DNA from 3 places in the Pseudomonas sp. CGJS7 genome. Region 2 is predicted to be linked to each of the others. Evidence: riboswitches for the same ligand, from Rfam matches in the RefSeq annotation. Region 2 holds a riboswitch; each other region holds the start of a gene.

Region 1 (4,156 bases), on a different contig from region 2:
ATCCATTTGATCGCCGGGCTGCGGTTGACCACCCACACCGCCAGCGCCAGCACCAATACGCCGAACGCGCCGAACACCACCCGGCCGCCGCCGGCGGGTTCGAACAAGGGATAGGCCAGCATGCTCAGCAACTGCGCCGCCAGCAGGAACGCCGAGGGATGCCGGCGGGCGATGACGCGCCATTTGAGGGATGCGTAGCTGAGTTCGCTCATGGCGGGAGTTTGCAGGAGTTGCCGCGGGGCCGACAGAGGGTTGCGGCAGAAGCTAAGAAGCTAAGAGCAAATCCCCCTCAATCCCCCTTTTTCAAAGGGGGAGGTGCTTCGGGTTGAGGCGTGGTGGCTGGACGCTGCGTCGAGTACCGCGCCCCTGCTTGTCTTCCCCCTTTGAAAAAGGGGGATTGAGGGGGATTTGCTTTTAGCGGCAACCCCCAAAGCCCCATCGCCGGCGCGCCGCCTCAAGCGACGCGCCAGCCGTGCGATCAAGCGCGCTTGTAAACCTCAGCACCCTGCGCCCGGAACTCCGCCGCCTTCTCCGCCATGCCCTCGCTCAACGCGGCGGTTTCCTCCACGCCATGCTCCTTGGCGTACTCGCGCACATCCTGGGTGATCTTCATCGAACAGAAATGCGGCCCGCACATCGAGCAGAAATGCGCGACCTTGTGCGCATCCTTCGGCAGCGTTTCATCGTGGTACTCGCGCGCCCGCTCCGGATCCAGGCCGATATTGAACTGATCTTCCCAACGGAACTCGAACCGCGCCTTGCTCATCGCGTTGTCGCGCGCCTGCGCGCCCGGATGGCCCTTGGCCAGATCGGCCGCGTGCGCGGCGATCTTGTACGCCATCAAACCTTCGCGCACATCGTGCTTGTTCGGCAGGCCCAAATGCTCCTTGGGCGTGACGTAACAAAGCATCGCGGTGCCGTACCAACCGATCATCGCCGCGCCGATCGCACTGGTGATGTGGTCGTAACCCGGCGCGATGTCGGTGGTCAGCGGGCCGAGGGTGTAGAACGGCGCTTCGCCGCACACCTCCAGCTGCTTTTCCATGTTTTCCTTGATCAACTGCATCGGCACGTGGCCGGGGCCTTCGATCATGGTCTGCACGTCGTGCTTCCAGGCGATCTGGGTCAGCTCGCCCAGGGTTTCCAACTCGCCGAACTGGGCCGCGTCGTTGGCGTCGGCGATCGAACCCGGGCGCAAGCCGTCGCCGAGCGAGAAGGCCACGTCGTAGGCCTTCATGATTTCGCAGATGTCTTCGAAGTGGGTGTAGAGGAAGTTTTCCTTGTGGTGCGCCAAGCACCACTTGGCCAGGATCGAGCCGCCGCGCGAGACGATGCCGGTGACGCGCTTGGCGGTCAGCGGCACGTAACGCAGCAACACGCCGGCGTGGATGGTGAAGTAATCCACGCCCTGCTCGGCCTGTTCGATCAGGGTGTCGCGGAAGATCTCCCAGTTGAGTTCTTCGGCGCGGCCGTCGACCTTCTCCAGCGCCTGATAGATCGGCACCGTACCGATCGGCACCGGCGAATTGCGGATGATCCACTCGCGGGTTTCGTGGATGTGCTTGCCGGTCGACAGGTCCATCACCGTGTCGCCGCCCCAGCGCATCGACCACACCAGCTTCTCCACTTCCTCGGCGATGCCCGAAGACACCGCGGAATTGCCGATGTTGGCGTTGACCTTGGTCAGGAAGTTGCGGCCGATGATCATCGGCTCGCTTTCGGGGTGATTGATGTTGTTGGGGATGATCGCGCGGCCGCGCGCGACTTCGTCGCGGACGAACTCGGGGGTGATGATCTTCTGGATATCGGCGCCGAAGCTCTGGCCCGGGTGCTGATTGAGCAGGTGCGCTTCGCGGATCGATTCCAGCCGCTGGTTCTCGCGGATCGCGATGTACTCCATTTCCGGCGTGACGATGCCGCGGCGCGCGTAATGCATCTGGGTGACGTTGGCGCCGGCGACGGCGCGGCGCGGCAGCGGCCGGTTGCCGAAGCGCACGTGCGCCAGCTTGGGGTCGTGCTCGCGCTTGCGGCCGAACTCCGAGGACAGGCCGCTCAGCAGCTCGGTGTCGCCGCGCTCGGCGATCCAGGCCGCGCGCAGCGGCGCCAGGCCCGAGGCGAGGTCGATGCGCGCGTTGGGATCGGTATACGCGCCGGAGGTGTCGTACACCGCCAGCGGTGCGTTGTCTTCGCCGCCGAAGATGGTCGGCGTGCGGGCGAGTTCGATCTCGCGCATCGGCACCTGCAAGTCCGCGCGCGAGCCTTGCACGTAGATCTTGCGCGAACCGGGGATCGGGCGAGTGACGTCTGCCGAGAGTTGCTCGGCTTGCTGGATCAGTTCGGAGGGCACCGCATTCATGGCAATTGGTCCGCTTTGGAGGGGAAAGCCGCACACACACGGGTGCGGCGTTGCGAGTTCGACTCGCACAAAGCGGGCGCGCGGACGCCAGATCGCGTCCTGCGAAGCTTCCCTACGGCGGTCTCAACCGCATCAGGTTCGAAGGGACTGTCTCAACCGGACGGCCGTTCAGGCCCGTCGCGGTACCCCCGCTTCAAGCGTGCATTAGACCTGGAAACGGCGCCGGGCGCCAATCTCGCCGCCGCCCTTGCTCTCGGTCCGCCTTGCCGGCGCGGTGCCGGCCCGCTAGCGTGCCGGCATGAACCCATCCCGCCTGCCCCGCTCCCTTGCCCCGCTCGCCCTGCTGGCCTTGCTGCTGAGCGCCTGCGGCCCCATGGACCGAGTCGTAGTGCTGCCGCCGCCCTCGCCGGGGATGGAAGCCACCGCCGCCCGCGGCAAGGATTTGGTAGTGGCGCTGCAGGGCTTGTGCGGCAAGGCCTTCGCCGGCCGCATCGTCGCCAATACGCCGGCCGCCGCCGACGATCCGTTCGCCGGCAAGACCCTGGTCATGCACGTGCGCGGTTGCAAGGACGACGCCGTCCGCGTCCCGTTCCATGTCGGCGACGACCATTCGCGCACCTGGGTGTTCGCGCGCACCGGCGATGGCTTGAGTTTCAAGCACGATCACCGCCACCGCGACGGCAGCGAAGATCAATTGACTCAGTACGGCGGCGACCTGATCGCCGGCGACAAAGCCGGCCGCTACGAATTCCCCGCCGATGCGCACAGCCGCGCGCTGTTCCGCAAACTCGGCCGCGAAGTCTCGGTGCCGAACGTTTGGGCGGTGGAGATCGACTCGCAGCGTTTTATCTACGAACTCGCCCGCCCCGGCCGCCTGTTCCGGGTCGAGTTCGATCTGACCCAACCGATACCCGCGCCCCCGCCGCCGTGGGGCGGCTGAGGACGCGGGCACGGCGCGGGCCTTAGTTCGGGCCCGGGTTGGTGTACCAGCCGTAGCAGGTGTTCTGACCGTTCTTGGTCAGATAGAACCGGCTGCAGTTGGTGTCGTAGCTGCTGCCGGTGGCGGTGATGCGATAGCCCGACAGATACGTGCCGTTGAGGTGATAGAAGCTGCCGTTCTGCTTGAGCGACCAATGCTCGTGCGGGCCGGTCGAGCTGCCGCCGTTGCACAGCGCCTGCGCCTGGGTATTGGCCGGATTGGCGATGGCGGTGTTCATCGACACGTTGGCGCCGGTGTTGTACTGGATGTTCATCAGGTGGTAGTAGGTGGTCGACCAGCCGCCGCTATGCACCACCTCGGCGAAGCACGAGGAATGGCGCTTGAACGAACCCGCCGCCGACGCCGACACCCAGACGTTGTTCTGGTTGCTGCCCCAGCCGCCGCCCAGCGACATGTCCAGCGAGGACATCGGGTAGTTGCCCGAGCCGGTGTTGGTGTGGGCGCCGCCGACATGCCAGCGCGCGCCGCGCGGGAACGGGAACTGCAGCAGGCCGTTGGGCGAGAGCGGTTGCACGTCCGGGCCGGCCTTGGCGAAACGCGCCGACGGCGCTTGCGCCTTGCGCGCTTCGTTGAACAAACGGCCGTAGACCAACTGGAACTCGCCGTCGCCGCTCAGCGCCGCGCTGTACTCGCTGGCGCCGGAACGTTCGAACAGCGCCTGCAGCGGATTGGCCCGGGCCACGGTCACCGCGCCCTTGGCGTTGGGGCCGTCGTTTTCGTACAGCGATTCGCGCAAGGCCTGCGCCACTTCGCGCGTTTGCGCGTTGAAGTCGCCGCTCTTGGCCAGCTTGCCGAACGGC
Region 2 (4,156 bases):
AGGGCACCGAAGCACAGCGTCCAGAGCATGGGGCTGTTCCAGGCACTTTCCTCACCGAACGCTCGCGCACCCAGCAAGCTGGCAGCATCGCGCATGACGATAATCTCGAAAGCGCCCCAACCCACCAGTTGCAGCAAGTTGAGCAGCGCCGGCAAGCGCGCGCCATGGCTGCCCAGGCTGAGTTTCAGGGTGCCCATGGCGGACAGCCCGGTGTCACTGCCAATAACCCCCGCCGCCCCCAGCAACAGCACACCGACACCGGTGCCCAGAGCGATGGCCAGCACCGCGCCAGCAAGGCCCAGGCCTGGCGCCAGCATAGCGCCGACCTGCAGCACCATCAGGCCGATGCCGAGGGAAAACCACAGTGAAAACAGGTCGCGAGCACCGAAGATGCGCTGCTGGATGGGGATTGGATGGTCGGGAGAGAACTGGCTGGGTGATGTCATGGTCATGTCCGCAGGAGTGATGTTAAGTGGCATACACCACCCTGTGGGAGCGGGCTTGCCCGCGAACACCGGCAAAGCCGGTGCCATGCACCGCAGTGCTTGCTTCGCGGGCAAGCCCGCTCCCACAGGGTAAGGTGCTGCGGTTTAGACTTTGTGGTACAGCTGGCTGCCTTCCTGGCGGAACCGCTCGGCCTGCTCACGCATGCCTTGCTCGACCGTCACATCCACGGCCTCGATCTTGGCAGCGTACTCACGCACTTCCTGGGTGATCTTCATCGAGCAGAACTTCGGCCCGCACATCGAGCAGAAGTGCGCGACCTTGGCCGATTCCTTCGGCAGGGTCTCGTCGTGGAAAGCACGGGCGGTGTCCGGGTCGAGGCCCAGGTTGAACTGGTCTTCCCAACGGAACTCGAAACGCGCCTTGGACAAGGCGTTGTCGCGAATCTGTGCACCCGGGTGGCCCTTGGCAAGGTCGGCGGCATGCGCGGCGATCTTGTAGGTGATGATGCCGGTCTTGACGTCGTCCTTGTTCGGCAGGCCCAGGTGCTCCTTCGGCGTGACGTAGCAGAGCATGGCGCAACCGAACCAGCCGATCATCGCCGCACCAATGCCCGAGGTGATGTGGTCGTAACCCGGCGCGATGTCGGTAGTCAGTGGGCCGAGGGTGTAGAACGGCGCCTCGTCGCAGCACTCCAGCTGCTTGTCCATGTTCTCTTTGATCAATTGCATCGGCACGTGGCCGGGGCCTTCGATCATGCATTGCACGTCGTGCTTCCAGGCAATCTTGGTCAGCTCGCCGAGGGTTTCCAGCTCACCGAATTGCGCGGCGTCGTTGGCGTCGGCAATCGAGCCAGGGCGCAGGCCGTCGCCCAGCGAGAAGCTGACGTCGTAGGCCTTCATGATTTCGCAGATTTCGTCGAAGTGGGTGTACAGGAAGTTTTCCTTGTGGTGCGCCAGGCACCACTTGGCCATGATCGAGCCACCGCGGCTGACGATGCCGGTGACCCGCTTGGCGGTCAGGGGCACATAGCGCAGCAGCACACCGGCGTGAATGGTGAAGTAGTCCACGCCCTGTTCGGCCTGCTCGATCAGGGTGTCGCGGAACAGTTCCCAGGTCAGGTCCTCTGCCACGCCGTTGACCTTTTCCAGGGCCTGGTAGATCGGCACGGTACCGATCGGCACCGGCGAGTTGCGAATGATCCACTCGCGGGTTTCGTGGATGTGCTTGCCGGTGGACAGGTCCATGACCGTGTCCGAGCCCCAGCGGATGCCCCAGGTCAGCTTGGCCACCTCTTCCTCGATCGAGGAACCCAGGGCGCTGTTGCCGATGTTACCGTTGATCTTCACCAGGAAGTTGCGACCGATGATCATCGGCTCTACTTCCGGGTGGTTGATGTTGGCCGGAATGATCGCGCGGCCACGGGCGATTTCCTGGCGAACGAATTCAGGGGTGATTTCTTTCGGGATGTTGGCACCGAAGCTGTGGCCGGCATGTTGCTCATTCAGCAGGCCGGCGGCGCGGGCCTCCTGCAGCTTCATGTTTTCGCGGATGGCCACGTATTCCATTTCGGCGGTGATGATGCCCTGACGGGCATAGTGCATCTGCGAGACGTTGGCGCCGGCCTTGGCACGACGCGGGTTGCGCACATGGGCGAAACGCAGCTTGGCCAGCTCTGCATCGTTCAGGCGCTGCTGGCCGAAGTCGGAGCTCAGGCCTTCCAGGCGCTCGGTGTCACCGCGGGCTTCGATCCACGCCGAACGCACATCGGCCAGGCCTTTGCGCACGTCGATGATCACGTCGGGGTCGGTGTACGGGCCAGACGTGTCATACACCAGCACCGGGGCGTTGGACTCGCCGCCGAAATCGGTCGGGGTGTCATCCAGGCTGATTTCACGCATGGGGACACGGATGTCCGGGCGCGAGCCTTCGACATACACCTTGCGCGAACGCGGGAAGGGTTGCACGGACTGCTGATCGACTTGTGCCGATTCGCTGAGGTTGATCGCTTTTTCTTGTTTGGTCATCACAGGCTCTCCTGACGGCTTCCTAGCAGTGGAATGTCGGGGTGAACCTGAAACGCGCGGACGCACCCTCTTTGGGTGCAGTGCCGGACATGGGGGTGCCTGAAGCTGTATGCAGCTGTGACAATCCCGGACCTGGCACAAGAGGCTCCCCGGGAAGGCGAGCAATCTTGTTCCCTACGCAGGCGCTAACCTGATCAGGTTCAACGGGATCCGCACCTCTGCGATCTCAGCCTTTGCTTCAAGGCACCCCGACAAGAACATGCGCAGTCTAGACTGGAGTGGTCAGCAAAGCCAAGCAGGTAAATGCGCGGATGATGAAAGGCACACCGAGCGATTGTTGCCGGGTGCGCATGGCACTACACTGGCCCATCGCTCGATACTCAACAGTTCAGTAATTAAATTTCGTACAAGGATTGCCTCTATGCTGCGCAAACTCTCACTGGCGATAGCCGTGTCTTGTGCGTCCAACGGAGTGGTCTGGGCAGCGGACGTGCCCTCGACAGTCAAAACCGATCTGGTCAGCGTCTACCAGGAAGCAGTGGACAACAACGCCGACCTGGCTGCAGCCCGCGCCGATTACGGGGCGCGCCGCGAAGTGGTGCCGCAGGCCCGCGCCGGGTTGCTGCCAAACCTGTCGGCCGGTGCCGAGATGATGAACACCCGCACCAAGCTGGACGAGCCATCCATCACGTCCAATCGCAGCGGCAACGCCTGGAGCGCGACCCTGGCTCAGCCGATCTTCCGCGCTGATCGCTGGTTCCAGTTGCAAGCCGCCGAAGCAGTCAACGAACAGGCAGCCCTGGAGCTGTCGGCGACCGAGCAAAACCTGATCCTGCAAACCGCGCAAAACTACTTCGCCGTCCTCCGCGCCCAGGACAACCTGGCCGCCACCAAGGCAGAAGAAGCCGCCTTCAAGCGCCAGTTGGACCAGTCCAACGAGCGTTTCGACGTGGGCCTTTCGGACAAGACCGACGTGCTGCAATCCCAAGCCAGTTATGACACTGCACGGGCCAACCGGATCATCGCCGAACGCCAGGTGCAGGATGCCTTCGAGGCCCTGGTAACCCTGACCAACCGTGAGTACACCTCTATCCAGGGCGTGGTGCATAGCCTGCCGGTACAAGTGCCAACGCCCAACGATGCCAAAGCCTGGGTCGAAACCGCCGGGCGCCAGAACCTCAACCTGCTGGCCACCAACTACGCGGTTTCTGCCGCAGAAGAGACCCTGCGTCAGCGCAAGGCCGGGCATGCACCGACACTGGACGCCGTGGCCAAGTACCAGAAGGGTGACAACGACAGCCTTGGCTTCACCAACCCGGCGCCGCAGCAAAACGTGCGCTACGGCGGCGACGTCGAGCAGACCAGCGTTGGCCTGCAACTGAACATACCGATCTACAGTGGCGGCCTGACCAGCTCGCAGGTACGCGAGGCTTACCAGCGCCTGAGCCAGAGCGAGCAACAGCGTGAAAGCCTGCGCCGCCAGGTCGTGGAAAACACCCGCAACCTGCACCGCGCAGTGAACACCGATGTGGAACAGGTACAGGCGCGCAAGCAGTCGATCATTTCCAACCAGAGCGCGCTGGAAGCCACCGAAATCGGCTACCAGGTCGGTACCCGCAACATCGTCGACGTGCTTGATGCCCAGCGCCAGCTGTACACCTCGGTGCGCGACTACAACAATAGCC
Region 3 (4,156 bases), on a different contig from region 2:
AAACAGAAGCGTCCCATCAACACGGTATTCAGCCCGCTGCGCGAGGCAATGAAGGCCAACACTGCGGCATACAAGGCAAGCAAACTGTTGCCGAGGGTAGCCACCCACAGCATGTCGACAAAACTGAATGCCATGCCCAGCTTGCCGCCGGCGAACATCGTGCCGGTAAAGAAGGTGAAGCTGAACAAGACCATCGCGATCGGCAGCAGGCCCTTGCGGGCGGACTGGGGGGCTTCGCTGAGGGGAAATTCGCTGGGTGAGCTCATTGCACGGGGGCTCCGGGTGTGTAGTTGGGAGCAGAAAGAGCAATATGCGGGCCGCTTTTCCCTGCGCCGCCACCCGGAAGAAATCGGGCTGCTCGCCCAGAAATCCATATGCACTGTGCACATTAAAGCTGCGATCTGACGATCTGAAGTGTGCGGGACGACTTATTTTGAGGCGCCCATGCACCAAAGCGGGCCTGGGCTGGGTAGTAATCACCCAGCCCACGGCGGTTTACACGGTCCCGTCCAACCCCATTTGCCAGAAATCAGCCTCCAGGCTAGAGGCCTGTCCAAAAATCCCTGCCAGTTCGGCGAACCGCTGCTCGGTCATGCTGCGCGCTGCCAGTTCGTCCAGGTGCTTGCGCGCTGCTGCGGCCACCCCTTGGTAGCCCTCCCCGGCATACTCGCCAATCCACTCGCGGTAGGGGTGATTGCTCAAGTCGCCAATGCGCCCGGCCAGGGTCCGGCCGATTTCGGCATAGCCGATCACGCAAGGTGCCAGTGCCACATGCAGCTCCAGCAGGTCGCCGGCTGCGCCGCAGTCCAGCACATAACGGGTGTATGCCACCGTGGCCTGATGCTCTGGCGCGGCCTCGATGTCTGCCTGGGTCAAGCCCCAGCGCGCGCACAGGCGCAAGTGCAGCTCGGTTTCATCCAGGATCGCCGACAGCCCGGCCTGCGCTGCACGAATGTCGGCCGGGCGGCGGCTTTTGTAGGCGGCCAGCGCCCAGGCGCGGGCGAACTGGATCAGGAACAGGTAATCCTGCACAAGGTAGGTCCGGAACGCTTCCTCGCTCAGCGTGCCCTCGCCCATCTGCCGCACGAAATCATGGTCTACGTAGCGGTTCCATTGTGGTGTGGCAGCAGCCTTGAGGCGCTCGAAGATATCCATGCTCATTTGCCCTCCGGATAAACTGCATCGAAGAAAGCCAGCTCCAGCGCCACCGTGCGCTGGTAGAAGTCACTTGCCAATGCGGCCTCCTGCGGGCCGACGCGGTCCAGCTCGGCCTGCAGGAAAGCGACGAATGCCTGGAATGCCGGGTTGTCATGCAGGGTAATCCACTCGGCATGGACGAAGTTGTCCGGCATCGGTTTCGGCGCCTTGAGCGCCCAGTCCAGGTACAGGCCTTCGGCAACGTTCAGCACCGCCAGTGCCGCTGCATAGGAACGGGTGGCTGCCGCTTCGCGCATGATCGCCTTGAAACCTGCGGTAGGCGCGGTATCGGCCGGTTCACTGCGTTGCGCCGGGCTGACACCCAAGGCCTCGAAGGCACGCAGGAAGTATGTGTTCTCGTCACTGCAGATCATCCCGGCAAAGCGGCCGAAACGCAGGCGGGCTTCAAACGTGTCAGCGGTGGCGATGGCCGCGCCTAGCAGGGTCACGAAGCTGTCGAGGAAACGGTGGTCCTGAACCAGGTAGTCGACCATGATCGGGTCAGGCAGGCTGCCGTCGCACAATCGGGTCACGAAACGGTGGCCAACGGCCGCCGACCAGGTCGGCTCGCTCTGGCGGCGCAGGGACTGGCTGAAACGTTCGGTCATGTTGCTGTCCTTGATGAGGGTGACAGCGAGACCTTGGCAATTGACATGGACTGGCCTCGCAGTGAGGCCGGCAAAAAGGCAGGTTACAAGCCCCATCCCTTCGCCGGCATGATCCGGATCAGGTTCGAAGGGTCACCGCGCTGTGGCGTTCAGCGGTTTCTCAGCCCATTGCCGGGCTCCCCTTGGTAGCGCTCAGGTATACCCGAGGGCGCCGCGCATGTCACTCCCCAAACTGTGGGCAATGCTGACCCGCTAATGGGTATCTGTCCCCATTCTTGACGCTCCATTTTTTAGTGCACGCCAGACACTGCAAGGTTTTGTATGTCAAAGCATTACTGAAATATCTGTTGGCATAGCTGTTGCTGATGGCCATTTAACGGGCAAAACGCCATTGATGGCTTAAGGCCCTACGGCCGCAAAAGAGGCTTAAGCCAATGAAAACACCTGCTGCGAGTCACGCGTCCAGACGCGCGTTCCATCTATCCTCCGTCACTGCGCTGATGATCAGCCTCGGGTTGATCACGGCCATGGCAGCCCCCCTCGACGACAACAGCATGCCACCGCCGACCGACCCGTCGGCCTACACCGACCAGCCGGACGACCCGACCGCTGCCTTGCTTGAGCTGAACACCATGCCGGAGGCCAACGAAGGCTCGCTGGAGCTGACCGATGGCGTGTATGGCGACCGCAACACGGTACGCACCGACAACGTGCTGCCGCCTGCCCTGCAAACGTCGGACAAGTACCCTACCAACGGCAAACCCAGCCCGTTGTTCGGTGCGCAACCTTTCACCCAGCAACTGTTGCTGTTCGAAGAATTCGGACCAGAGAAGCTCGACCCGACCACGCCGGTGCCCGATCTGAGCTTCCCGGTACCGACCCTCGGCGCGGCCCCCGCCCAAGACCCCAACGTGGTGGCACGCAGCGGCCCCAGTGGCAACGCACTGGAAGCGTTTCTCAAGCAACCCGGGCTGTACCCGTTCCCGACCCAGTACGCCAACGTGCTGGACCGCAACCCATGGAAGGCGCAGATCGAGATGTTCCTCAACCGCCAGCCGGTCGGCTCGCCCGCTGAAGGCCGGCCACCAGGAAAAGGCTGGTCGCACCAGCGCTGGAACGAGTTCTACCCGCAGGCAGCGTTCAAGACCGCCCAGGCCGGTGCGCGCATCAACCTCGGCCTGCGCGACCGCAAGCAACTGCACAACTATGCCGTCGGTGAATTCGCCCCGGGAGGCCTGTACTACCAGACCTCCGACATTCCGACCACGCTGGGCACCACCAAGGGCATCGACACACGCTTCCATCCGAACATGCCGCTGCAAAACCACAAATCGCTGTGGACCTTCGACGGCACTTTCCCGCCCAAGCTGCTGATGGTGCGCTACGGCCAGCCGATCCTGATGCGCCATTACAACGCCCTGCCAATTGACCCCTCGGCCAACGGTGGCTTTGGCCTGCATACCATCTCGACCCACGAGCACAACGGCCACTCCCCGGCCGAAAGCGACGGCTTTGCCAACGCGTACTTCTTCCCTGGCCAGTATTACGACTACCGGTGGCCGGTGCAGCTGGCCGGCTACGACACCATCAACACCCGTGCCCAGGACCCGCGTGCCGCTTTCCCCTGCTCGCCGGGTGAAACCTTGTTCGTCAACGATGGTTCACCGGGCCTGAAAACCTGCGAGAACGGCAGCATCAAGATTCGTGGCGACTGGCGCGAAACCATGAGTACCCACTGGTTCCACGACCACATGATGGATTTCACGGCGCAGAACGTCTACAAGGGCAACGCCGTGATGATGAACTACTACAGCGCCCTGGACCGCGGCAACGAGGCCCTGCAGGACGGCGTCAACCTGCGCTTCCCAAGCGGTTCAGCCATGCCTTGGGGGAACCGTGACTATGACGTCAACCTGGTGATTGCCGACAAAGCCTGGGATGCCAATGGCCAGCTGTGGTTCAACCCGTTCAACACGGACGGCTTCCTCGCTGACCAGATTCTGGTCAACTGGCAGTACAAGCCCAGGCTCAAGGTGCGTGCGCGCAGTTACCGTTTCCGTCTCCTCAACGGCTCGGTGTCACGCTACTTCAAGTTCGCCGTGGTGCGGGAGATTGCCGGTACCAGTGGTGAGTTCAAAGGCCCGTCCGGCTCCAACCTGTCGTATGCGCGGGTGCCGTTCCACATGATCGCCAACGACGGCAACATCATGGAACACGCGGTGCCATTCGACGGCACGATGGACCTCAATGGTGACGGCAACCTGCAGGACAACAACGGCGTCTTGCCGGTGCAGGCCATTGCCGAGCGCTACGACATCATCATCAACTTCGCCAAGAACGGCATCAAGGCA

Evidence for each region. Region 2 has a riboswitch for thiamine pyrophosphate ahead of thiC (phosphomethylpyrimidine synthase ThiC). Riboswitches for the same ligand answer to the same signal wherever they lie in the genome.
Region 1: it holds a riboswitch for thiamine pyrophosphate, as region 2 does, so the genes downstream of both, thiC (phosphomethylpyrimidine synthase ThiC) here and thiC (phosphomethylpyrimidine synthase ThiC) in region 2, are expected to answer to the same signal.
Region 3: it holds a riboswitch for thiamine pyrophosphate, as region 2 does, so the genes downstream of both, V7787_RS00335 (TenA family protein) here and thiC (phosphomethylpyrimidine synthase ThiC) in region 2, are expected to answer to the same signal.

What each region holds. Positions count from the first base shown of each region.
Region 1 covers NZ_JBAMDI010000053.1:16,109-20,264, forward strand. The annotation lists gene V7787_RS27485 (ion channel) at 1-212, opposite strand, end outside; gene thiC (phosphomethylpyrimidine synthase ThiC) at 479-2,356, opposite strand; TPP riboswitch at 2,448-2,556, opposite strand; gene V7787_RS27495 (hypothetical protein) at 2,655-3,296, shown strand; gene V7787_RS27500 (M23 family metallopeptidase) at 3,319-4,156, opposite strand, start outside.
Region 2 covers NZ_JBAMDI010000060.1:11,176-15,331, forward strand. The annotation lists gene cytX (putative hydroxymethylpyrimidine transporter CytX) at 1-446, opposite strand, end outside; gene thiC (phosphomethylpyrimidine synthase ThiC) at 591-2,471, opposite strand; TPP riboswitch at 2,626-2,732, opposite strand; gene V7787_RS29455 (TolC family outer membrane protein) at 2,893-4,156, shown strand, end outside.
Region 3 covers NZ_JBAMDI010000001.1:77,627-81,782, reverse strand. The annotation lists gene codB (cytosine permease) at 1-266, opposite strand, end outside; gene tenA (thiaminase II) at 496-1,161, opposite strand; gene V7787_RS00335 (TenA family protein) at 1,158-1,805, opposite strand; TPP riboswitch at 1,884-1,998, opposite strand; gene V7787_RS00330 (Ig-like domain-containing protein) at 2,240-4,156, shown strand, end outside.